Regions from separate parts of the Methylobacterium marchantiae genome, predicted to be linked through region 1. Evidence: predicted binding sites of a transcription regulator. Region 1 holds the regulator's gene; each other region holds the start of a gene.
The links. The regulator PhoB, encoded in region 1, activates phosphate uptake and scavenging genes when phosphate is short. The targets are predictions, from matches to a motif close to TGTCATNNANCTGTCAT.

Region 1 (7,738 bases):
TCGGCGTACCGATCTCCATCGGCATCGCGGTCTACCTGACGCAGCTCTGCCCCGGCTGGGCGCGCAAGCCCGTCTCGATGACGATCGAGCTCCTCGCCTCGGTGCCGAGCATCATCTACGGCATGTGGGGCCTCTTCATCTTCGCCCCGCTCTTCGCCCATTACGTGCAGATGCCGGTGTCGAGCCTCGTCGAGGGCCTGCCCATCGTCGGCACGCTGTTCTATGCGCGGGTTCCCTCCGGCGTCGGCATCCTGACGGCCGGCATCATCCTCGCGATCATGATCGTGCCCTTCGTCGCCTCGATCACCCGCGACATGCTCGACCAGATCCCGACCGTCCTGCGCGAGAGCGCCTACGGCATCGGCTGCACCACCTGGGAGGTGGTCCGCCACGTGCTGGTGCCGCAGGCTTCGGTCTCGATCATCGGAGCAGTAATGCTCGGCCTCGGCCGGGCGCTGGGCGAGACCATGGCGGTGACCTTCGTCATCGGCAACGCCAACCGGCTCTCGGCCTCCGTGTTCGATCCGGGTTCCACCATCGCATCGCGCATCGCCAACGAGTTCAACGAGGCCGACGGCCTTCAGCTGAGCTCGCTGATGGCACTGGGCTGCATCCTCTTCGTCATCACCTTCGTCGTCCTGATCATCGCGCGCCTGCTCGTCCGGCGCGTGAAGGTCGCCTAAACCCGGGAGCCCGCATCATGGACGCCGTGAAAACACTCCCCGCCACCGACGTTCCGGTGCGCACCAGCCGCATCCGGTCGAGCCGCCGGGTCGCCGACAAGCTCCTCATCGTCGGCAGCACGATCGCCACGCTGATCGGCATCGTCGTGCTCGGCTCGATCCTGCTCATGCTCATCGTCGAGGGCGTGAAGGGCTTCTCGCCGCTACTCTTCACCGAGCCGACGCCGGGCCCCGGCTCGGAAGGCGGCGGCATCGCCAACGCCATCTTGGGCAGCCTGGTCCTGACCCTCATCGGCATCGTCATCGCGACGCCGGTGGGCGTCATGGCGGGCACCTATCTCGCCGAATACGGCCGCAATTCGAAGCTCGCCGACCTCATCCGCTTCCTCAACGATATCCTGCTCTCCGCCCCTTCGATCCTGATCGGCTTGTTCGTCTACACCCTGATGGTGCGGCCTATGGGGACCTATTCGGGCTGGGCCGGCGGGGTCGCGCTCGCCATCATCGCCACCCCGGTGATCGTGCGCACCACCGAGGACATGCTCCGCCTCGTGCCCTCGACCCTGCGCGAGGCAGGCGCGGCGCTCGGCGCCCCGCCCTCCGTCGTCATCAAGAGCATCACCTGGCGCGGGGCCAGCGCGGGCATCGTCACTGGCATCATCCTGGCCCTGGCCCGCATCGCCGGCGAGACCGCGCCGCTGCTCTTCACCGCGCTCAACAACAACAACTGGTTTTCGCCCAATCTCATGGGAGGCATCCCGAACCTCCCGGTCATGATCTATCAGTTCGCGCTCTCGCCCTACTCGAACTGGCAGCAGCTCGCCTGGGCAGGCGCCCTTCTCATCACCGCCACGATCCTCGCCCTCTCGATCGTGGCCCGCTTCGTCATCAAGAGCGAGCGGGCGCGCTGATCCCGCGCCCCCGTCCCATCCCGCTTTCGACAAGGACACGCATCCGATGAACGCCGCCCCCGCGATCACGCAAGCCCAGCTGACCGGTCGCCACAAGGCCGACGAGCAGGCTCCGATCCGCATCGCCGTGAAGGATCTGAACTTCTATTACGGGTCGTTCCACGGCCTGAAGTCGATCAATCTCAACTTCCACGACCGGCAAGTCACCGCCCTGATCGGACCGTCGGGGTGCGGGAAGTCGACCTTGCTGCGGACCTTCAACCGGATCTACAGCCTGTATCCTGAGCAGCGCGCGGAAGGCGAGATCCTCCTCGACGGGCAGAACGTCCTCGATTCGAAGGTCGACCTGAACGAGCTGCGCTCGCGGATCGGCATGGTGTTCCAGAAGCCGACACCCTTCCCGATGTCGATCTACGACAACGTCGCCTTCGGTCTGCGCCTGTACGAGAAGCTGCCCAAAGCCGATCTCGACGTGCGGGTGGAGGAATCTCTGCGCAAGGCCGCGCTCTGGGACGAGGTGAAGGATAAACTCAAGCAATCCGGCATGGGCCTCTCCGGCGGTCAGCAGCAGCGCCTCTGCATCGCCCGCACCGTGGCCCAGCGCCCGGAAGTGATCCTGTTCGATGAGCCGACCTCGGCCCTCGACCCGATCTCCACCGGACGCATCGAGGAGCTGATCGAGCAGTTGCGCTCCGAGTTCACGATCGTCATCGTGACCCACAACATGCAGCAGGCCGCGCGCATCTCGCAGTTCACGGCCTTCATGTATCTCGGCGAGTTGGTGGAGTTCGGCCCGACGACGCGGATCTTCATGAACCCCGAGAAGCGTCAGACCCAGGACTACATCACCGGCCGCTTCGGCTGAGCCCGTCGGCGCCGCCTCAGGCGTCGGTCCCGATCGAAACGCGAGACAGGCCGTGTCCGGCGGCCCTGATCGAGGAGTGCGAGCATGTCCACCCACATCGTCAGTTCCTACGACACGGAACTGGAAAACCTGCGCCGCTCGATCTCCGAGATGGGCGGCATCGCCGAGAAGATGATGACCGATTCCGGCAATGCCCTGGTACGCCGGGACGTCACGCTGGCCCAGTCGGTCATCGGCGCCGACAAGCGTCTCGATGCGATCCAGCATGAGGTCGAGGAGCGGGCCATCCTGCTCATCGCCAAGCGCCAGCCGCTCGCCATCGACCTGCGCGAGACGATTTCGGCGATCCGCGTCTCGAACGACCTCGAGCGGATCGGCGATCTCTCCAAGAACGTCGCCAAGCGCGTGGTCGCCATCGCCGAGCAGATCCAGCCGCAGAAAATCGTCATCGCCGTCCAGCACATGGGCGATCTGGTGCAGGAGCAGCTGAAGGACGTCCTCGACGCCTATGCGAGCCAGGACATCAAGGCGGCCCTCGACGTCTGGGAGCGCGACGACGCCATCGACGCCCTCTACAATTCGCTTTTCCGCGAGTTGCTGACCTACATGATGGAAGATCCGCGCAACATATCGTTCTGCACGCATCTCTTGTTCTGCGCCAAGAACATCGAGCGGATCGGCGATCACACCACCAACATCGCCGAGACGATCCATTACCTCGTCACTGGCACGAACGAACTCGCTGAGGGGGATCGCCCGAAGAACGATGCCTCGAACTACGCCACCGTGACGATCCCTGCCAGCGCCTGACTGCATCCCGGTCCGGCAGGTTGCGGCAGGACCTTCGTGCAGCCGTGCGTCGCCAGACAGAGACGGCTGCCCTCACCCTGAAAACATCCGCATGAGTACGCGCATCCTGATCGTCGAGGATGAGGAGGCCCTCACCCTCCTCCTTCGCTACAACCTTGAGGCGGAAGGCTTCGTCGTCGATTCCGCATCGCGCGGCGACGAGGCCGATCTGCGCCTGCAGGAGCAGGTCCCAGACCTCGTTCTCCTCGATTGGATGATGCCCGGGCTCTCCGGCATTGAGCTGTGCCGCCGCATTCGCGCCCGGCGCGAGACCGAGCGCCTGCCAGTGATCATGCTGACGGCCCGCGGTGAGGAGGGCGACCGTATTCGCGGTCTCGGCACCGGTGCCGACGACTACATCGTCAAGCCGTTCTCAGTGCCCGAACTGCTCGCCAGAGTGCGTGCACTCCTACGCCGAGCCAAGCCCGCCCACGTGGCGAACCTGCTCATCGCCGGCAATATCGAACTCGACCGCGTGAGCCACCGAATTCGCAGACAGGGCAGAGAAATCCATCTCGGGCCGACTGAGTTCAAGCTGCTCGAATTTCTGATGCAGAGCCCTGGGCGCGTCTTCTCGCGCGAGCAGCTCCTCGACGGTGTCTGGGGCCACGACGTCTATATCGACGAGCGCACGGTGGACGTGCACGTGGGTCGCCTTCGCAAGGCGATCAACCGCCCCCGCCAGAGCGACCCGATCCGTACCGTGCGCGGCTCGGGCTATTCCTTCGACGAGATGTTTTCGACGGACGAGTGAGACCACTTCCGGAGCATCATCGCTCCGTCTGGAACGAGCACCCCAATCGTGACGATGACGGGTCACCGTCGTGCATCTCGCGGGATGCGCGGGTCTCCTCTCCGTCCAGGCAGGGCGATTGCAGATGGCACCAAACCGTCATTCCAGGTCGCCGAAGGCGAGCCCGGACCCGGAGGGCCGCGCCACAGGCGTGTAATCCAGATCCGTTGGCGGTGCACAGTCCTGCAACATCTATGTTTCTGGATTCTCGGTTCCACTGTGCTGCGCTGGGATGACGGGGGGCTACGATTGGGGTGTCGACGAGCAAATCGGCGTCGGCAATCGACCTGCCTTCCAAGAGAGGGAGCGCGTCGGGCATCGTGCCGAACCCTGTTTGATAGAAGGAACAGCCATCGAGCAGATGGGTGAATTCCGTAGCTTGGAAGGAGAAAGAGTTCCGGTGCGCCTCACGCTTACCCGTCGATGACCTTCATGAAAACTGGTCCTGATCGTCGTTAGCCCCTCCAGAAATGTCTGAATACAGTAGCCCCGCTAGGAGTGGATGACAGGCGAGGGCGTAGCCCTACCGTCGATCCCGGCTCAGTGGTCGAAGAGCCGCTTCGATCGACCGCCCCGTTCGGCGTTGCGGCGAGCCGGGTCGTCGGCCCGGTCCCGGTCGCGCTGAACCGTATCTGGATGCTGGGGCGCGTCCGCCCCCGGTCGCGGTGAGCCCGCGCCAGTTGCCGTGTTATGCATCATAATGCGTTTGACGCAGGTCTTGGCAAAACAATGTGCATCTCATGCACTACATGCATAGTTGATATTTGGCATTTGGTATACCAATCGGACTTGGAGGTTGTCATACATGCTGCAACGCAAACGCATCGCTTCGAGGACCATCGATATGACCGCTTTCATTCTCGCCGCCATCGCCGTCGCTGCTGCCGCCAACATCTCTCTGGTGGCCTTCGTGGCCGATCGCCTGACCCCCACGACCAGCACCTCCACCGTCATGGCGGGCGAGCTCGTCCTCGTAAACGACAACGCTCCCGCACTCCTGAAGCTCGCGGCCTGAATCTCAAGCTGTATGGCTCCAAAGGCATCTTCATCAGCCCCGCCATCCATGGCGGGGCTTTTTCGCGTCTCGTACTGCCATAATCCTTGGCGTGGGACGGTCAAAATGGCCTCGCGCGGCGCTTGATTTGCCCGTCTCATTCGACGGGCTTACGGGCCGACGCTTCGCATTCCCGAGCGAGCGAGGCGGCCTGAGTGAAGCGGGCGCGGACGGTGTCGCTCATCCGGCCGAGACCCAGATGCGCGGCCATCCGCGCCTCGATGCCGGGTGCCGGATCGAGGTCGCGGGCGAGGCCGGCGAGTTCCTGGAGCGGGATGTCAGCGGGCGCCCGATTCTCCCCTCCCGCTGGCCGGAACCTCACCGGCCCGACAGGGGCGGTCTCTGGCCAGAGGACGATGCGGTCGCCCTCGCTGGTATGGGGGCAGCGGGGATCGACGGCCCCCAGGGCACGCTGGCGTAAGCGGTTGGTCATGCGAGAAAAACCGTGTGCGCGTAGGATGCGTGCGGCCTGGATGTCGGCAAAAACAGGGCCTTCCCGCGTGACAACTTCGGTCGCCATGGCCGCCAGCGTGGCCTTGTAAGTGGGGTCATGGAACCGGGTGGGATCGGGATCGAAGCGGGACAAGTCGGCGGGCTCATAGAGCCCGGGGGGCTCCGTCTGAGGGATGTCAGGAGAGGCAGGCCCGATCACGACCGGGGCAGGTTTCGCCCTGTCGGCGTCAAGGTCCGCCCGTAGCGCCCTGTCGAGCCGGTCGAGGGCCCCCTCGGCATCGTTCCACCAATCCGTACTCCAGACCCGGTGGATGCGCCAACCAAGGTCGGTGAGCACCCATTCGCGCAGGCGGTCCCTGTCTCGCGCCGTCGCTGCCCGATGGTAGGTCGCCCCATCACATTCGACTCCCGCGAGATACCGTCCCGGAGCGTCGGGATGGACGATGCCGAGGTCGATCCGAAAGACGGAAACGCCGACCTGTGGCACGATTCTCCAGCCACGTGCGGCCAAAGCCGCCATCACCGCGCCCTCGAAGGGCGATTCGATGTCTCCCCCCGTCGGCGCCGCCGCCGTTTCGAGGGCGCGGGCTCCGTGTTCGGCGAAATCGAGGAAGTGCTTGAAGTCGCGCACGCCGCGCGCACTGCCGCGGCCGAGATCCACCTGGTCGGCCCGCATCGACGCGAAAACCACGAGTTCCCGCCGGGCGCGAGTGATCGCCACGTTGAGTCGCCGGTGGCCGCCCTCTCGGTTGAGCGAGCTGATCTGCCCGGTGATCCGGCCCGCCGCGTCGGGGCCGACCGCAACTGAGAACAGGATGATGTCGCGCTCGTCGCCCTGTACGGTCTCGAGGTTCTTGACGAAGACCGGCTCCTTCCATGTCCGCCCGTCGAAGAAGCGTTCGAGCTCCGGCCTCGACCGCCGCTCTGCGTCGAGGAGGTTCTCGATCAGCCGTTGCTGCTCGCCGTTGAAGGTGACGATGCCGAGGGAGCGTTCCTCCGCCGCGAAGGAAGGCGTCGAGACGCGGGCTACCACGTCCGCCACCAGAGCGCGTGCCTCGGGGCGATTCACCCGCGCCCCGCCGCGTTCGTAGAGGCCATCGGCCACGTAGTGCAGCCGCACCGCCCGATCCTCGGTGACGGGGGAGGGGAAGGTGACGAGAGCGCCGCGATAATAGTGGCGGTTCGAGAAGGCGATGAGGCTTTCGTGGCGGCTTCGGTAGTGCCAGGCGAGGCACCGCTGCGGCAGGTTTGCGGCGAGGCACTCATCCAGGATGCTCTCCTGGTCGGCGACGTCGAGACCATCCGAAATCTCGTCGACTCCGCGATCCCCCACATTGGTCGGCGGCAACTGCTCCGGATCGCCGACGACGACCACCTGCCGCCCCCGCGCGATGGCGCCGATAGCGTCCCAGGGGGCGATCTGGGAGGCTTCGTCGAAGATCACGATGTCGAAGGGCTTCGCCTCGGCCGGCCAGTACTGGGCGATGGAGAGCGGGCTCATCATCAGGCAGGGCGTCAGCCGGGTCAGCGCGTTCGGCATCCGCGCGAAGAGCTGGCGCAGGGGCATGTGCCGGGCGCGCTTGGTGATCTCGCGCGCCAGCGTTCCCCATTCGGGATCGGCGCCGAAGGCGGTTGCGAGGGGCACGCCTCCACCGATGCGGACACGCACCGCCGCGCCCGCGATGGCGCAGAGCCGGGCATCGGCCGCACCGAAATCCCGTATCGCCTCCTCGTGGCGCGGCCCCATGAAGTCGCGCAGGCGGCTATCCTCGGTCACGGTATGGTCGATCCACCAGCGGGCATAGGCGCCCTCGAAGGCCGGAACGATCGACTCGTCCGCGAGCGTCCCGGCCTCGATCGCCGCCACGAGGGGGGCGAGCCCCGCCTTCGTTGCCGCGCTCACCGCCGCCTGCCAGCCCGCCCAGGCCTGGGCTTTGGGGAGGGCCTTGCGCCAGCGTTCCGCAACTGCGAGCGTCCCGGCCACCCAATCCGTCCCCGTCTCCACGGGGCGGTCGGGCCTAGGCCTGCCGGTCAGGCGCCCGAGCGCCTCGATCGCTTTCGTGGCCGGGATCCTGTGGGCGACGAACTCTTCCTTCGCCAGCGCAAGGGTGCCGCCGGCTTCGAGGCGGC
Region 2 (7,738 bases), on a different contig from region 1:
GAGAACCGTTGCGCGCAGGAACGTGTCGCGATCCGCGCGGAGAAGATCGTCGTGGGCAAGGCTTCGAGGTCGGTTCGAACACACGACCCGCCGCGCACACGCGTTGCGCGGACACTTAGAGCCTTGAGGTGTCTTGTCAATCGACCACTTGGCCGCCATCGTCGCTTATCCGGCCCGATCGGGACCGCCGCCAGGCGCGCGACCAAGACTCTAACACGGGGCCTGATGGCACATGCCCTGCTTGGTCCATGCCCTGCTTGGTCCCGGGCGGATCGGAACGGGACCAGGCCCTCTCGCCACGGAGACGCGGATCGATGTCACACAGCGCCTCGATTGCCGAACCGGCCGCGTCTGGAGGCGCCGTACCCGACGCCCATTCCGCCGTGGTGATCAAGCCCGGCTACGACGACCGCCTCACCAACGAGGATCTGGCGCCGCTGCGCAAGCAGACCTGGGGCAGCTACAATTTCTTCGCCTTCTGGATGTCGGACGTCCACAGCGTCGGCGGCTACATCACGGCGGGCAGCCTCTTCTCCCTCGGCCTCGTGAGCTGGCAGGTGCTGATCTCGCTCCTCGTCGGCATCCTCATCGTGCAGTTCTTCTGCAACCTCGTCGCCAAGCCGAGCCAGCTGACGGGCACGCCCTATCCGGTTATCTGCCGCGCCTCCTTCGGCGTGAAGGGCGCCAATATCCCCGCCATCATCCGCGGCCTCATCGCGGTGGCCTGGTACGGCATCCAGACCTACCTCGCCTCCAGCGCCTTCATGATCGTGGCTTTGCGCTTCTACCCCGAGCTGAAGCCCTATGCCGACGTGACCCAGCACGGCTTCGTCGGCCTGTCGAGCCTCGGCTGGGCCGCCTTCATGACCCTGTGGGTGATCCAGGCGCTGGTGTTCTGGCGCGGCATGGAGGCGATCCGCAAGTTCATCGACTGGGCCGGACCCGCCGTCTACGTGGTGATGATCGCGCTCGCCGTCTATCTCGTGGCCAAGGCCGGCATCTCCAATGTCGGCCTCACCCTCGGCGAGGTGAAGTACCAGGGCTGGGACGCCCTGCCGGTGATGATCAACGCGGTCGCCCTCGTCGTCTCCTACTTCTCCGGGCCGATGCTGAATTTCGGCGACTTCTCACGCTACGGAAAGTCGTTCCCGGCGGTGAAGAGCGGCAATTTCTGGGGCCTGCCGGTGAACTTCATCGGCTTCTCGCTGCTCACAGTCATCACCACGTCGTCGACCCTGCCGGTCTTCGGCCACCTCATCATCGATCCGGTGGAGACGGTGAGCAAAATCGACAACACCTACGCCGTGGTGCTCGGCGCCTTCACCTTCATGACGGCGACGATCGGCATCAACATCGTGGCGAACTTCGTCTCGCCGGCCTTCGACTTCTCGAACGTGGCGCCGCAGCACATCAGCTGGCGCATGGGCGGGATGATCGCGGCCGTCGGCTCGATCTTCATCACCCCGTGGAACCTCTACAACAACCCGGCGGTGATCCACTACACGCTCGACATCCTCGGCGCGTTCATCGGCCCGCTCTTCGGCATCCTGATCGCCGACTTCTTCGTGGTGCGAAAGCAGCACGTGGTGGTGGACGACCTCTACACGATGAGCCCCACCGGTACCTACTGGTACGATGGCGGCTACAACCGCGCCGCCGTGATGAGCGTCATCCCCTCCGCCCTGGTGCCGGCCCTCTGCGCCGTTATTCCGGCCCTCGGGAGCCTCGCGAATTTCAGCTGGTTCATCGGCGTGGCCCTGGGCTTCTCGATCTATCTCGTCCTGATGCGTAAGAACCCGGTCACGGCCACGGCCTGACCGGAGATCGATCCCCGTTGCGCATCCTGCTGATCAATCCGAACACGACCTCGTCCGTCACCGATCTCGTCGCCTCGCACGTGCGCCGCGTGGCGGGCGACGCCGCGGAGTTCGTCCCCGTCACCGGGCGTTTCGGCGCCCGCTACATCGCCAGCCGGGCCGCGTCTGCGATCGCGGCGCATGCGGCCCTCGACGTCCTGGCGGAGCATGCGGAGGGCTGCGACGCGGTCTATCTCGCCTGTTTCGGCGATCCGGGCCTCGGGGCTCTGCGCGAGATCTCGCCCCTGCCCGTGGTGGGAATGGCGGAAGCCTCGTGCCTCGCCGCCACGGCGCGGGGAGGGCGCTTCGCCATCGTCACCGGGGGGGCCCTGTGGGGGCCGATGCTGGAGGAGTTCGTGGCCGGGCTCGGCCTCTCCGACAGGCTCGCCGCCATCCGCACCATCGCCCCCACCGGAGACCGCATCGCGCGCGACCCCGACGCGGCCCTGGCCGATCTCGCCGCCGCCTGCACCACCTGTGCGGAGAAGGACGGGGCCGACGTGGTGATCCTCGGCGGCGCGGCTCTGGCCGGCCTCGCCGAGCGGATCCAGCCGCAGGTGCCCGTCCCCGTCCTGTGCTCGGTGGAAGTGGGCACCCGCGCGGTCCTCGCCGCCGCGATCTGCGGATTGCCGCCGGGCCAGCCGGCGCCCTCGCTCGCGAGCATCGGCCTGTCGCCGGCCCTGACGGAGCGCCTGGCGCAGGAGTGACGGGCACGCCGGCCGATCCCGGCCCGCGTGACGAACGGCACTTGCAAACCGACTCCCGATCGGCTTACTTTGCGATACAAAGTCGATCCGGGAGCGTCGGATGTCCGATCTCGACAAGGCCCTCGCCGATATCGTGGCGATCAGAACGCAGCTCGCCCGCGGCAATGCCTTCTGCGGGTTCGGGCCGTCGGCCCTCGCCGCGACGGGACTCCTCGCCCTCGGCACCGCCCTCGCGCAGCACGTCTGGCTCGACGACCCGACGGGGCAGCCGCTGGCGTTCCTCGGCGGCTGGATTGCCGCCGCCGTCGTCTCGGCGATCCTCATCGGCGCCGAGATGTGGGCTCGTACCAGACGAGAGCATGCGGGCCTCGCCGACACGATGCTCATGAACGCGGTGGAGCAGTTTTTGCCGGCGGGGGCGGCGGGGGCGCTCCTCGCCCTGGTGCTGGTGCGGGTCTCGCCGGAGAATCTCTGGATGCTGCCCGGCCTGTGGCAGGTGCTGGTGAGCCTCGGCCTCTTCGCCTCGGTGCGCTCGCTGCCGAAGGGCGTGGCGCTGCCCGGCGCCTGGTACATGGTGGCCGGCCTCGCCGTCCTGATGCTGGGAAGCGCCGACCATGCCCTCTCGCCCTGGACCATGGGCCTGCCCTTCGCCGTCGGCCAGCTCATGATGGCGGCCATCCTCTACCGGGCCAAGGAGGAGAGCGATGTCTGAGGCGCCCTTCGCTTATGACGGTCTCGACCGGGTGATCCACGAGAAGGCCCGCCTCGGACTCCTCACCTCACTGATGACGGCGCCCAAGGGCCTCGCCTTCGGCGACCTGAAGCAGCTCTGCGGCCTCACCGACGGCAATCTCAGCCGCCACCTCCAGGTGCTGCAGGAGGCCGGCCTGGTGGAGATCCGCAAGGGTCAGGTCTCCGGCAATGGCCTCGGCGGCGCCCGCCCGCTGACCACCTGCCACCTGACGCCGGCCGGGCGCCAGCGCTTCCTCGATTACCTCGCGGTCCTCGAACAGGTGGTGCGGGACGCAGCCTCGGCCGCCGCGAGCGCCGACACCGCCATTCCTCCCCTCGTCGCCCGTCCGGCCTGACACCCGGATTCCGTCTTTTTTTGCCAAGGAACTTTGTCATGCAAAGTGAACGTATGTCCGGACACCATGTCGGGATCATCATGGACGGCAACGGGCGCTGGGCGACGGCGCGCGGCCTGCCTCGGGCTCTCGGCCACAAGGCGGGGGTGGAGGCGATCCGCCGGGTGGTGGAGGCGGCGCCTCCGCAGGGGGTCGGCACCCTCACCCTCTATGCCTTCTCCTGCGACAACTGGAAGAGGCCGGAGGCGGAGATCGCGGCCCTGATGGGGCTGCTCCGGCTCTATCTCCGCACCGAGATCGCCCGCTTGGTGGAGAACGGCGTGCGGCTCAGCGTGATCGGCCGGCGCGACCGCCTGCCCGAGGGCCTCGCCGCCGCCATCGGCCGGGCGGAGGCCGCGACGCAGGGAGGACACGCGCTGCATCTGCGGATCGCCATCGACTACTCCGCCCGCGACGCCATCCTCGCCGCCGTGATGGCCAGCGGGCCGGGCATGACCCGCGAGGCCTTCTCGGCCCTGGTCACGGGCGATGCATCGGTCCCCGACGTCGATCTCGTGATCCGCACCAGCGGCGAGCAGCGCCTCTCGGACTTCCTGCTCTGGGAAAGCGCCTATGCCGAGCTGCATTTCACCCAGCGCCACTGGCCGGATTTCGACGCCGCCGACCTCGCCGAGGCGCTCATCGCCTTCCAAGGCCGCGACCGCCGCTTCGGCGGCCTCTCCGCCCCCTCCGTCGCCGCCTGAAACCCCCCTCACACGGGAGGAAAAGCCATGCGCATCGTCCTCGTCAACGTGCCCCACCCGGCCATCGGCAGCCGGATTCCCGACGACCACCTGCCGCCGCTCGGCCTTCTGGCGGTGGGCGGTCCGCTCATCGACGACCGGCACGCGGTGCGCCTCGTCGACGGCGAGTTCGGCCCGATGCAGCCCGGCGCCCTCGTCGCGCAGGTCATGGCCTTCCATCCCGATGCCGTCCTGTTCGGCCATTCCGGTTCGACCTCGGGACATCCGGTCATCGCCGACATCGCCTCGCGCCTGGCGAGGGCACGGCCGGATCTCGCCATCGTCTATGGCGGCGTGTTCCCGACCTATCACTGGCGGGAGATCCTGAAGGACGAGCCCTACGTCACCGCCATCGTCCGCGGGGAGGGCGAGGAGACCGCGCGGCGCCTCATGGCGGCCCTCGCAGCCGGGACGCCCTTTGCCTCCGTGCCGGGCATCGCCTTTCGCGGCGGCGACGGCCCCCATGCCACGCAGCCCGCGCCGGTGATCCGCGATCTCGACGCCTACCGGGTCGGCTGGGAGCTGATCGACCACGCCCGCTACAGCTACTGGGGCGGGTTGCGGGCGGTGGTCGTGCAATTCTCGCGCGGCTGTCCGCATCTCTGCAATTATTGCGGCCAGCGCGGCTTCTGGACCCGCTGGCGCCACCGCGATCCCGTAACGTTCGCGCGGGAACTCGCCCGGCTCCACCGCGAGCACGGGGTGCAGGTCATCAACTTCGCCGACGAGAATCCCACCGTCTCGAAGAAGGCGTGGCGGGTCTTCCTCGAAACGCTGATCGCCGAGAAGGTCGACCTCATCCTCGTCGGCTCGACCCGCGCCGACGACATCGTGCGCGATGCCGATATCCTGCCGCTCTACAAGCAGGCCGGCTGGGCACGCTTCCTCCTCGGGTTGGAGAGTACCGACGAGGCGACCCTGGCGAAGATCCGCAAGGGAGGAGCCACCACCACAGACCGGGAGGCGATCCGGCTGCTGCGCGAGCACGGCATCCTGTCCATGGCGACCTGGGTGGTCGGGTTCGAGGAGGAGACGGACCGGGATTACTGGCGCGGCCTGCGCCAGCTCCTGTCCTACGATCCCGACCAGATCCAGATGCTCTACGTGACGCCCCACCGTTGGACGCCGTATTTCGGCCTCGCGGCAGGGCGTCGGGTGATCCAGACCGACCGACGGCGCTGGGACTACAAGCATCAGGTTTTGGCGACCCGGCACATGGCGCCGTGGCGGGTGCTGCTGTGGTTCAAGCTGATCGAGGTGGCGGTCCAGGCGCGCCCGCGCGCGCTCGCGCGGGTGCTCTTCCATCGCGATGCCGGACTGCGCCATGCCATGCGCTGGTACACGCGGATGGGACGCCGGGTCTGGCCCTACGAGATCGCGAATTTCCTGCGCGATCCCCTGGTCGGGAACGGGCCGACCGTCGCGGAATTCTGGGGTGCGCCCCAGGACGACGAGGAAGAATCGATGTCGGCGACGCGCGCGGAGCGGCGCGTCGGGACAGCTTTACCCCGCGCGGATGCGGCTTAGCGCAGGGCCTCAGACGAACACGAGGAACATGCCGCAGCTCGCGACGAAGCCCGCGAGCGACATCGCCGAGAGGGTGAGAAACCGAGAGGGTGCCGGCCGGGCATCGTCCTGCCCGTCGTCGATCAGGGAAAAGGCATGGCCCGCGGCCTTAGACGCGCGGATCAGATCGTCGTGACGCACCATGCTCAGAGCTGCGGACGGTGCCATGTCGATCTCCCAATCGAACCGAATTTAGTGCGAAAACGCACAGGACTACGATCGGGTTCCGGAGCGTCGTCGTCATCCGCCCGCCATGTCCGGGCCCTAGGCTGCTTCGATCGATTCCAAGGAAGAACTTGACCATGACCGAGCCGCTGCGCACCCGCTCGCAGGCCGCGGAAGACGGCGAGGATGCCGGCTCCAACCCGAGCCGCAACGCCACGTTCGGCGACGTGGTCGCCGCCCGGTTCGACCGGCGCGACCTGCTGCGCGGCTTGCTCGGCGTCGGCGCCATCGCGGCGGTGGTGACGCCCCGCGCGCTCGCCGCCGGCCCGGCCGCGGCGGCGCAGGGACAGGCGGCACCGTTCCCGTTCAGGGAGATCGAAGCGGGGTCGGACGCGCACCATCACGTGGCGGAGGGGCACGATGCCGACATCCTGATCCGCTGGGGCGATCCGGTCCTGCCCGGCGCCCCCGCCTTCGATCCGCTGAACCAGAGCGCTGCGGCGCAGGCCCGGCAATTCGGCTACAACAACGACTTCGTCGGCTATTTCCCGATGCCCGGCGCCGCCGACCCGGCCGGGCACGGCCTGCTCGTGGTCAACCACGAATACACCAACGAGGAGCTGATGTTCCCCGGCCTCGGCCGCCAGGACATCAAGACCGTCGCCTTCAAGGGCATGAACCGCGACCTCGTCGAGATCGAGATGGCCGCCCATGGCGGCTCGGTGATCGAGGTGAAGCGTAACGACGGCAAATGGGCCGTGGTGCCGGAGTCCCGCTACGCCCGCCGCATCACCGCCGAGACGCCGATGGCGCTTTCCGGCCCGGCGGCGGGCTCCGCGCGGCTGCAGACCGGCGCCGATCCGACCGGCCGTGCGGTGAAGGGCATGATCAACAATTGCGCAGGCGGAACAACGCCCTGGGGGACGTGGCTCACCTGCGAGGAGAACATCAACTACTACTTCTCCGGCGCTCTGGCCGAGGGGTCGGCCGAGGCGGCCAACCACAAGCGCCTCGGCCTGCCCGGCAACGCCTATGCCTGGGGCCGCTTCCACGAGCGGTTCGACCTCTCCAAGGAGCCGAACGAGCCCAACCGCTTCGGCTGGGTGGTGGAGATCGACCCGTTCGATCCGGCCTCCGTCCCGACGAAGCGCACCGCCATGGGCCGGTTCAAGCACGAGGGTGCGGCCGGCATCGTCTCGAAAGGCGGGGCCTACGTCGTCTACCAGGGCGACGACGAGCGTTTCGACTACGTCTACAAATTCGTGACGGAGGCGGCCGTGAACCTCTCCGACCGGGCCGCCAACCGCGACATCCTCGATTCCGGGACGCTCCACGTCGCCCGTTTCGATGCGGACGGGCGCGGCGCCTGGATGCCGCTGGTCTTCGGCCAGGGAAAGCTGACCCCCGAACACGGGTTCGCGTCCCAGGCTGACGTGCTGGTCGAGGCAAGGCGCGCCGGCGACCTCCTCGGCGCCACCAAGATGGACCGTCCCGAGGATGTCGAGGCCAACCCGAAGACCGACAAGGTCTACGTGATGCTCACCAACAACGTGAAGCGCAAGGCCGAGGACGTG
Region 3 (7,738 bases), on a different contig from region 1:
ATCCGGAAGGCGGCCATTACCGAGAGACGTTTCGCGATCCGAAGGAGATCGACGGCCGCTCCGTCGGAAGCGCGATCTATTATCTCCTCGATCTCGGCGAGACCTCCGAATGGCACCGCGTCGATGCCGCCGAGATCTGGTTCTGGCATGCCGGCGCACCGATGGTCATCACCACGAGCCCGAACGGGCACGACGCCACCGCTACCTATCTCGGCCCCGACCTCGCCCATGGACAGCATCCGCAGATCGTCGTGCCGGCCGGGCATTGGCAGACCGCCACGAGCCTCGGTTCATGGACCTTGGTGAGTTGCACCGTCTCCCCGGCCTTCCGGTTCGAGGGATTCGAGATGGCCCCGCCGGGCTGGCGGCCGACACCACGAGGATAGGACCGGACGCTTCGCGGCATCCGGCTCCGGGCCCCGGCTCACCGTCCGCTTCGCTGCGGAAGTCCGAGGGAACCGGTCCTTCGCCCTACCCCTCCTCCTCGCCCTTTTTCGCGATCATCGGAACGAGGGGTGTGATTCTCAGCGAGGTGATGCGGTTCTTGGTCTTTCGCAGCACCTGGAACCGGAAACCGTGGAAGTTGAAGGCGGTGCCGGTATCGGGAATGGCCCGCGCCTCGTGGATGACGAGGCCGGCGATGGTCGTGGCCTCCTCGTCGGGCAGGCTCCAGTCCATGGCCCGGTTGAGGTCGCGGATGGCGACGGAGCCGTCGGCATTCACCGAGCCGTCGCCCTGGGGCCGCACGCCCGAGACCGCGACATCGTGCTCGTCGGCGATGTCGCCGACGATCTCCTCCAGGATATCCTCGAGGGTGACGAGGCCCATCACCTCGCCGTACTCGTCGACGACGAGGGCGAAATGGGTCTTCTTGGTGAGGAAGGCCTTGAGTTGATCGCGGAGCGACGTCGTATCGGGCACGAACCAGGTTTCGAGAGCCAGGGCCTCGACCTTCAGACCCGACGCATCGCCACCGGCCGCATCGAGGGCGCGCAGAAGATCCTTGGCGTGGAGAACGCCGATGATGTTCTCGGAGGTGCCGCGCCAGAGCGGCATGCGGGTATAGGGAGAGGCCAGAACCTCCCGCACGATCTCCTCAGAGGGCAGGTCGGCGTTGATGATGCGCATTTTTGTGCGGTGCACCATGACCTCGGAGACGGTCAGTTCGTGCAGATCGAGGAGGCCGCCGAGCATGTCGCGCTCGGCTTTGGCGACACCGCCCTCGCGATGAAGCAGGGCGACCTGCCCCCGGATCTCCTCGGTGGGAGAGAGGATCGACTGATGCTCGCCGATGGTGACGCCGAAGGGGCGCAGCATCAGCCTGACCAGATTCTCGATGGCGATGGCCGCCGGCCCGAGGAGCGCCACCATGAAGGCGACGGGCCGTGCCATGAAGAGCGCGGCCTGGTCCGGCTTGTTGATGGCGAGGGTCTTCGGCAGCACCTCGGCGAAGACGATGACCAGGACAGACATCACGCCCGTGGCGTAGAGCACGCCGCTCTTGCCGAAGATCGTCGTCAGCACACTGGTGGTGAAGGCCGAGGCGCCGATGGCGACGATGTTGTAGCCGATCAGCATGGCGCCGATGAAACGCTCGCGCGAGGCGAGGATGCGGTTCACGAGGCGTGCGCGGAGGTCCCCGCTGTTCTCCAGGGAGAGCATCCGAGCCCGAGAGGCGGCAGTGAACGCGGTCTCGGCCCCCGCGAAGAAGGCCGAGAGCAGCAGCGACATCACCACGATGCTCGCGGCGAGCCAGAGATCGGTATGCGTATCCATCAGGCGGTCGTCGCACCAGGGCGCGTCATCCCGGCACGGTGCCGGTCTTGGCGAGGCCTTCTCTTAGTACCAACCCACGACCGAATCGATCCTGTGGTTCGAAGCGCGTGGCCGCGCGGGAGGGCATGGAGCAAGCCTCTCCCCACAAACCTCACTCCCCATCCGTGATGGGTGACAGGCCCGGCCGCCTTTTGTAAGCACAGCCCTCCCCTTACCGACCGGAATGCCCCCATGTCCCATGCCGACCTCGCCGCCACCATCGAGACTGCCTGGGAGGAGCGCGCCGGCATCGACACCTCCACCAAGGGCGCCGTGCGCGACGCCGTGGACGAGGCCCTCGACCTGCTCGATTCCGGCAAGGTCCGTGTGGCCGAGAAGGCCGGCGAGGAGTGGCAGGTCAACCAGTGGCTCAAGAAGGCGGTGCTGCTGTCCTTCCGGCTCAACGACATGGAGATCATCCATGGCGGCGCCGGCGGCGCGAACTGGTGGGACAAGGTCCCCTCGAAGTTCGAGGGCTGGAAGAAGAAGCACTTTCGCGAGGCGGGCTTCCGCGCGGTGCCGGGCTGTATCGTGCGGCGCGGCTCCTACATCGCGCCCGGCGCGGTGCTGATGCCGTCCTTCATCAATCTCGGCGCCCATGTGGGCGAGGGCACGATGGTCGACACCTGGGTCACCATCGGCTCCTGCGCGCAGGTGGGGAAGAACTGCCACATCTCCGGCGGTGCCGGCATCGCCGGCGTGCTCGAGCCGCTCCAGGCCAACCCGGTCATCATCGAGGACGATTGCTTTATCGGCGCCCGCGCCGAAGTGGCCGAGGGCGTGATCGTCGGCCAGGGCAGCGTGCTCTCCATGGGCGTCTATATCGGCGCCTCCACCAAGATCATCGACCGCAGCACCGGCGAGGTCATGTACGGCCGCGTGCCGCCCTACTCGGTGGTGGTCTCCGGCACCACGCCCGGCAAGGATCTGCCCGACGGCACGCCCGGCCCCGGCCTCTACTGCGCCGTGATCGTCAAGCGCGTGGATGCCGGCACCCGCTCCAAGACCGCCATCAACGAGTTGCTTCGCACCTGAGGCAGCCCCTCGGTCTTCGCCTCTCTCCCAAGCTGCGCGGCCCACCTCCCCGCGCAGAGGAGGTTGGCCGAGCATGCGATTCGATCCGGCTCGCGACGCCGGGTCGCCCTGTGCGGAGGTCGGTGGCGCCATAGATTTTCGAACTGACGCAGGTCGTGACGGATGAGGGGTTGCGAGCGATGATCGAACCGGCCCACTCCACCCGCGGCTTCCAGCTCGACGTGCGGGAGCGCAAGGTGCCGACGCCCTGCGACATCGTCGGGAGCGGCCCGGCCGCGCTGCTGCTACCGGCCCTGTCGTCGATCTCGGCGCGCGCCGAGATGCGGCCCCTCGCCAAAAATCTCGGCCACGATTATCGCTGTCTCGTCCCCGATTGGCCGGGCTTCGGGAACCATCCGCGTTCCCGGATCTCCATGGAACCGGTGACCTTCCATGCGTTCATGGACGCCCTGATCGCGGCGGTACCAGGTCCGTATGCGATCGGCGTCGCGGCGGGCCATGCGGCACCTTATCTGGTGGCCGCCGCGCGACGGCATCCAGGCATGTTCGACCGGCTCGTTCTCGTGGCGCCCACGTGGCGTGGGCCGCTGCCCACCGCCATGGGCGAATCGCGCCGCGGACTGTTCTCGGGCATCCGCAAGGTGATCGAGTTCCCGCTCATCGGCGAGGCGTTCTATCGGGTCAACATCAGCCCGCCGGTGATCGGCCGGATGATGCGCGCGCATGTCTATGCCGATCCCGACCATGTCACGCCCGGCATCATCGCCGACAAGCACGCCGTCACCCTCCAGCCCGGCGGTCGGTTCGGCACGGCCGCCTTCGTCACCGGTGGCCTCGACCCGTTCAAGGCCCGCAAGGATTTCCTCGCCCTGTTCGAAGGGGACGATCTTCCCCCGATCCTCGTGCTGCGCCCGGAGCGCGCACCCCGCCGCTCAGGCGCCGAGATGGATGCGCTCATCGCCTCCGGCCGCGTGGCCAAGGCGTCGATCCCGGGTGCCCTGAGCCCGCACGAGGAATATCCGGGTGAGGTGGCCGCCGCGATCCGCGCCAACCTCTGACATCGGCGCGGGCCGCGTCCGCATCGCTGTGCCGACGACAGAAATGTATCGGAGGAAGAAAGAGACCCAGGAAACGATCGGCCATCAAATCCATTACGGAATGGAGAAATGTCATGCGCTCAGGGTGCCATACGAGTGTCGTTCAGGGACAGTATGGCCAAATGCAGTCTGACGATCCCGACGTCCTTCATCCAGAGCCGCTGTCATGTCTCCCCTGCTTCCCGCTGTCGCGTCGCTCGCGCTGACGTCATTCGCACTGATGACGGGCTCGACCTGGGCGCAGGTCCCCGCCCCGAACACCCTTGATCCGAGCGCGACCGAGGCGAGGCCCCGTTCGGCTCCGGCCGTGGCGACGACGCCGCTGACGCCGGGCAAGGCCGCACGGGCTCCCTACCTCTCCGACGCTACTGCGCCGGATGCCGTCGCGATCCTGCCTCCTCCGCCCCGTGGACAATCTGCTGCCGAAGCGGCGGACAAGACGGTGTTCTCGGCGACCCGCGCCCTCAAGGGCAGCGCACGCTGGGACCTCGCCACGGCCGACGTGGCCGACGGACCTTCCGCCATTCTCGACGATTTCGCCTGCGTGCTCGGCCGCAAGATCGACCAGTCCCGTTCTCCGGCCCTGATGACGCTGCTGGAGCGGACCCGCCTCGACATCAGCCGGGCCACCCGCTCGCTCAAGGAGCATTATCGCCGGCTGCGTCCTTTCGTCGGCAACGAGGCCGAGATCTGCGTGGCACGGACGCGCGAACTCGGCGACGCCTATAGTTTCCCGTCCAGCCATGCCACCCAGGGATGGGCCTATGCGTCCATTCTCGCGGCCCTCGTCCCCGAGAAGGCGACGCAGTTCTTCGTGCGCGGCAAGGCCTATGGCGAGAACCGCATCGTCTGCGGTGTGCATTGGGCAAGCGATGTCGAGGCCGGACGTACGACCGCCAGCGTCGTCGTCAGCTCGCTCCAGGGTGATGCAGGCTTCCGTGCGGATTTCGAACGCGCTCGCGTCGAACTCGCAAAGAACCTTTCTCAGGAAGGTTCGCCTCCCGATCAGGCCATCTGTGCTCGCGAAACCTCGGCGCTGCGCGAGCCGATCTTGTAGCGTCGAACTACTCTAAGCTTATATACCGAAACACTTTTTTTATATCCAAGCTCGGGACCTTCAAGAGCACGCCTGTCGCCTTCATTGGCGGCAGGCGTTCCAGGAAGCTCCCCATGCCCCGACTCCTCCGATCGACCTAGCGCGAAGCCCCGCTTCGGCGGATCGGGCTAGGCAGGTTTCGCAGAAGTGGTCCCCGGTTCTGCGACAAGAACCTGCGACGCATCGATAAGCCAAGCTGGGTGAAGCGTTGGCTTACCAACGCGAACCTGCTTAGCGGCGACCATTGGAACTGCCCTGGCGACGGGCACGGTCGCGCTGAGTTCCAGGGCCTACGCACAGGAAGCCGCCGTCACCATCGATCAGCTCTCGGTGACGGCCTACCCTCTCCCGAACGAAGAAGGGCCCGGCCGGTCTCCCGGTCGGGCCCTTCTTCGTTTTCCCGTGAAACAGCCTCCCCTTCAGACCGGGCCGGTCTGCTTCGCCCGCCTCCTGCGGCGGGCGAGGAGGTTGAGCCCCTCCACACCGGCCGAGAAGGCCATGGCGGTGTAGATGTAGCCCTTCGGCACATGCGCTCCGAAGCCCTCCGCGATCAGCGTCATGCCGATCATGATCAGGAATCCGAGGGCGAGCATGACCACGGTCGGGTTGGCGGCGATGAAGCGCGCCAGGGGGTCGGCCGCGAGCAGCATGACGGTGACGGCGGTGATGACGGCGATCACCATGATCGGCACGTGATCGGTCATGCCAACGGCGGTGATGATGCTGTCGATGGAGAAGACGAGGTCGAGGACCAGGATCTGGCCGACGGCGGCGGCGAAGCTCAGGGTCACGGGGGATGAGGTCTCCGCATGCCCGTCATCGGGATCGACGCTTTCATGGATCTCCTTCGTCGCCTTCCACAGCAGGAACAGGCCGCCGGCGATGAGGATCATGTCCCGCCAGGAGAAGCCCTTGCCGAAGATCTCGAAGACCGGCTGCGTCAGGTGGACGATGTAGGCGACCGTGCCGAGCAGGCCCAGACGCAGGACCAGCGCGAGGCCGATGCCGATGCGGCGGGCCTTGGTCTGCTGATGGGCCGGCAGCTTGTTGGTGAGGATCGAGATGAAGATCAGGTTGTCGATGCCGAGCACCACCTCCATCACGATGAGAGTGGCGAGGGCCACCCAGGCGGTGGGGTCTGCGGCGAGCTGAAGAAGGGAATCCACGGAAAGAGAACCTCGAACGTCGTCAGGTCAGGAAGCGGTGGGAATGATGCCGGGGCGCGCCGAAGGCTCGGGCGCATAGATCCGGATGGCCTTGGGCACGACCTTGAAATGGGCCGGCGTGTAGGTGGAGAGCTCGCCGTCCGTATTCACCGGCCTCGGCTTCTTGGTCTTCACAACGATCTCGGTGGTGTTGAAGGCGCGCACGTCGGCGGCCTTGCCCTGCGTGCCGCGGCGAAGGGCCGGCAGCAGCGCGATCAACCGCCACCAATGCGAGACTTCGAGGCTGTAGAAATCCAGCTTGCCGTCATCGACGGTAGCCGTCTCCTCCACCGTCATGCCGCCGCCGTAGTGCCGGCCGTTGCCCACCGAGACCTGGATCGTCGTGATGGTCTCGGTCTGCCCGTCGTGTTCGAGATAGACCGTGAACGGCCGCACCCGCCGAAGAACCCGCATGGCCGCGATCGCGTAGCCGAGCGTGCCCCACTTCTTCTTCGATTCGGACGTGAGATCGCCGGCCAGCTCGGCCGAGAAGCCGATGCTCGCCACGTTGAAGTAGTAGCGGCCGTTGACCCAGCCGAGATCGACCGCCTGCGGCTGGGCGGTGCCGATGAGGCGCGCGGCCTCCACCGGGTCGGTGGGCAGGCCGAGGGAGCGGGCGAGATCGTTGGCGGTGCCGAGCGGCAGGATGCCAAGCGGCAGGCCGGTCTCGACCAGGGCCGGTGCGGCGGAGTTCATGGTGCCATCGCCGCCGCCGAGGATGACGAGATCGCATTCCTTCGCATGGCGCTTGATCACCGCCGTGCAATCGGGATCGCCCGGCGGCTCGAATGGCTCGATACCGGCATCACGCAGGGCCTCGCGGACGGAATCGAGGGAGAACGAACCGTTGCGCGCGTTCGGATTGACGAGGAGGAGCGCACGGCGGGTGGAGGCAGCGCTCACGCGTAAGCCTCCACGGACGGGCATCGCGAGATGCCTCGCGAAATCATTGAGACCACCACGTGTATCAGAACCCCCCGGTGCGTTCGCGCCGCGTGAGCGCAAAGGCAAAGAAGGGGTCCGACATCGCGGCCGACGCCTCGGCCGCCAGAGGGGCCCGGACCCGTCAAGCTCTCCAGAGGTGGGCGCTTGCGCGCTGATGGCAAGGGGTAGCGGCAGCGAGAGGAGGCATGAAGCAAAAGGAGATGTCCATGCCGCCGGATCGTGGACGTCCCGAGGCCGGTCGGATTCCGAGGGGTGGGAACAGCGGGCATAGCGCGTGGAACGATACCACGGGTAAGCGGCGGATCGGTGCGTCGTGCTAACGCTCGCGGGACGGCAGGTTCGCACGTCGAGCCATCTCGACCACGCGGGCAACCGAAAGCCCGACCTTGACGTTTCCCCCAGGCCGGGCGCTCTGATGCGGTCGTGCCCACCCTCCACGTCGTTCGCGACAGCGGTGAGATGCCATGCGCTACGGTCTGTTCTCCACCTGCTCGGCCGCCCTGCTCGGCGCGCTCCTCTCCGCCGGCAATGTCGACGCCCAGACG

Region 2: a site for PhoB is predicted at 6,238-6,254, ahead of ACFQ4G_RS09945 (PhoX family protein). Genes of this name have one in related genera too.
Region 3: a site for PhoB is predicted at 4,034-4,050, ahead of ACFQ4G_RS02180 (acid phosphatase). Genes of this name have one in related genera too.

Annotation. Positions count from the first base shown of each region.
Region 1 covers NZ_JBHTND010000004.1:70,984-78,721, forward strand. Annotated here, with positions in the region: gene pstC (phosphate ABC transporter permease subunit PstC) at 1-683, shown strand, start outside; gene pstA (phosphate ABC transporter permease PstA) at 701-1,594, shown strand; gene pstB (phosphate ABC transporter ATP-binding protein PstB) at 1,641-2,459, shown strand; gene phoU (phosphate signaling complex protein PhoU) at 2,544-3,269, shown strand; gene phoB (phosphate regulon transcriptional regulator PhoB) at 3,361-4,062, shown strand; gene ACFQ4G_RS04335 (hypothetical protein) at 4,946-5,116, shown strand; gene ACFQ4G_RS04340 (DUF3320 domain-containing protein) at 5,253-7,738, opposite strand, start outside.
Region 2 covers NZ_JBHTND010000011.1:34,949-42,686, forward strand. Annotated here, with positions in the region: gene ACFQ4G_RS09910 (NCS1 family nucleobase:cation symporter-1) at 315-1,817, shown strand; gene ACFQ4G_RS09915 (aspartate/glutamate racemase family protein) at 1,835-2,563, shown strand; gene ACFQ4G_RS09920 (hypothetical protein) at 2,664-3,275, shown strand; gene ACFQ4G_RS09925 (transcriptional regulator) at 3,268-3,651, shown strand; gene ACFQ4G_RS09930 (di-trans,poly-cis-decaprenylcistransferase) at 3,690-4,394, shown strand; gene bchE (magnesium-protoporphyrin IX monomethyl ester anaerobic oxidative cyclase) at 4,422-5,960, shown strand; gene ACFQ4G_RS09940 (hypothetical protein) at 5,970-6,167, opposite strand; gene ACFQ4G_RS09945 (PhoX family protein) at 6,302-7,738, shown strand, end outside.
Region 3 covers NZ_JBHTND010000002.1:155,999-163,736, forward strand. Annotated here, with positions in the region: gene ACFQ4G_RS02160 (cupin domain-containing protein) at 1-386, shown strand, start outside; gene ACFQ4G_RS02165 (HlyC/CorC family transporter) at 472-1,776, opposite strand; gene dapD (2,3,4,5-tetrahydropyridine-2,6-dicarboxylate N-succinyltransferase) at 2,008-2,850, shown strand; gene ACFQ4G_RS02175 (alpha/beta fold hydrolase) at 3,030-3,908, shown strand; gene ACFQ4G_RS02180 (acid phosphatase) at 4,114-5,004, shown strand; gene ACFQ4G_RS02185 (TerC family protein) at 5,463-6,209, opposite strand; gene ACFQ4G_RS02190 (lipid kinase) at 6,237-7,151, opposite strand; gene ACFQ4G_RS02195 (hypothetical protein) at 7,658-7,738, shown strand, end outside.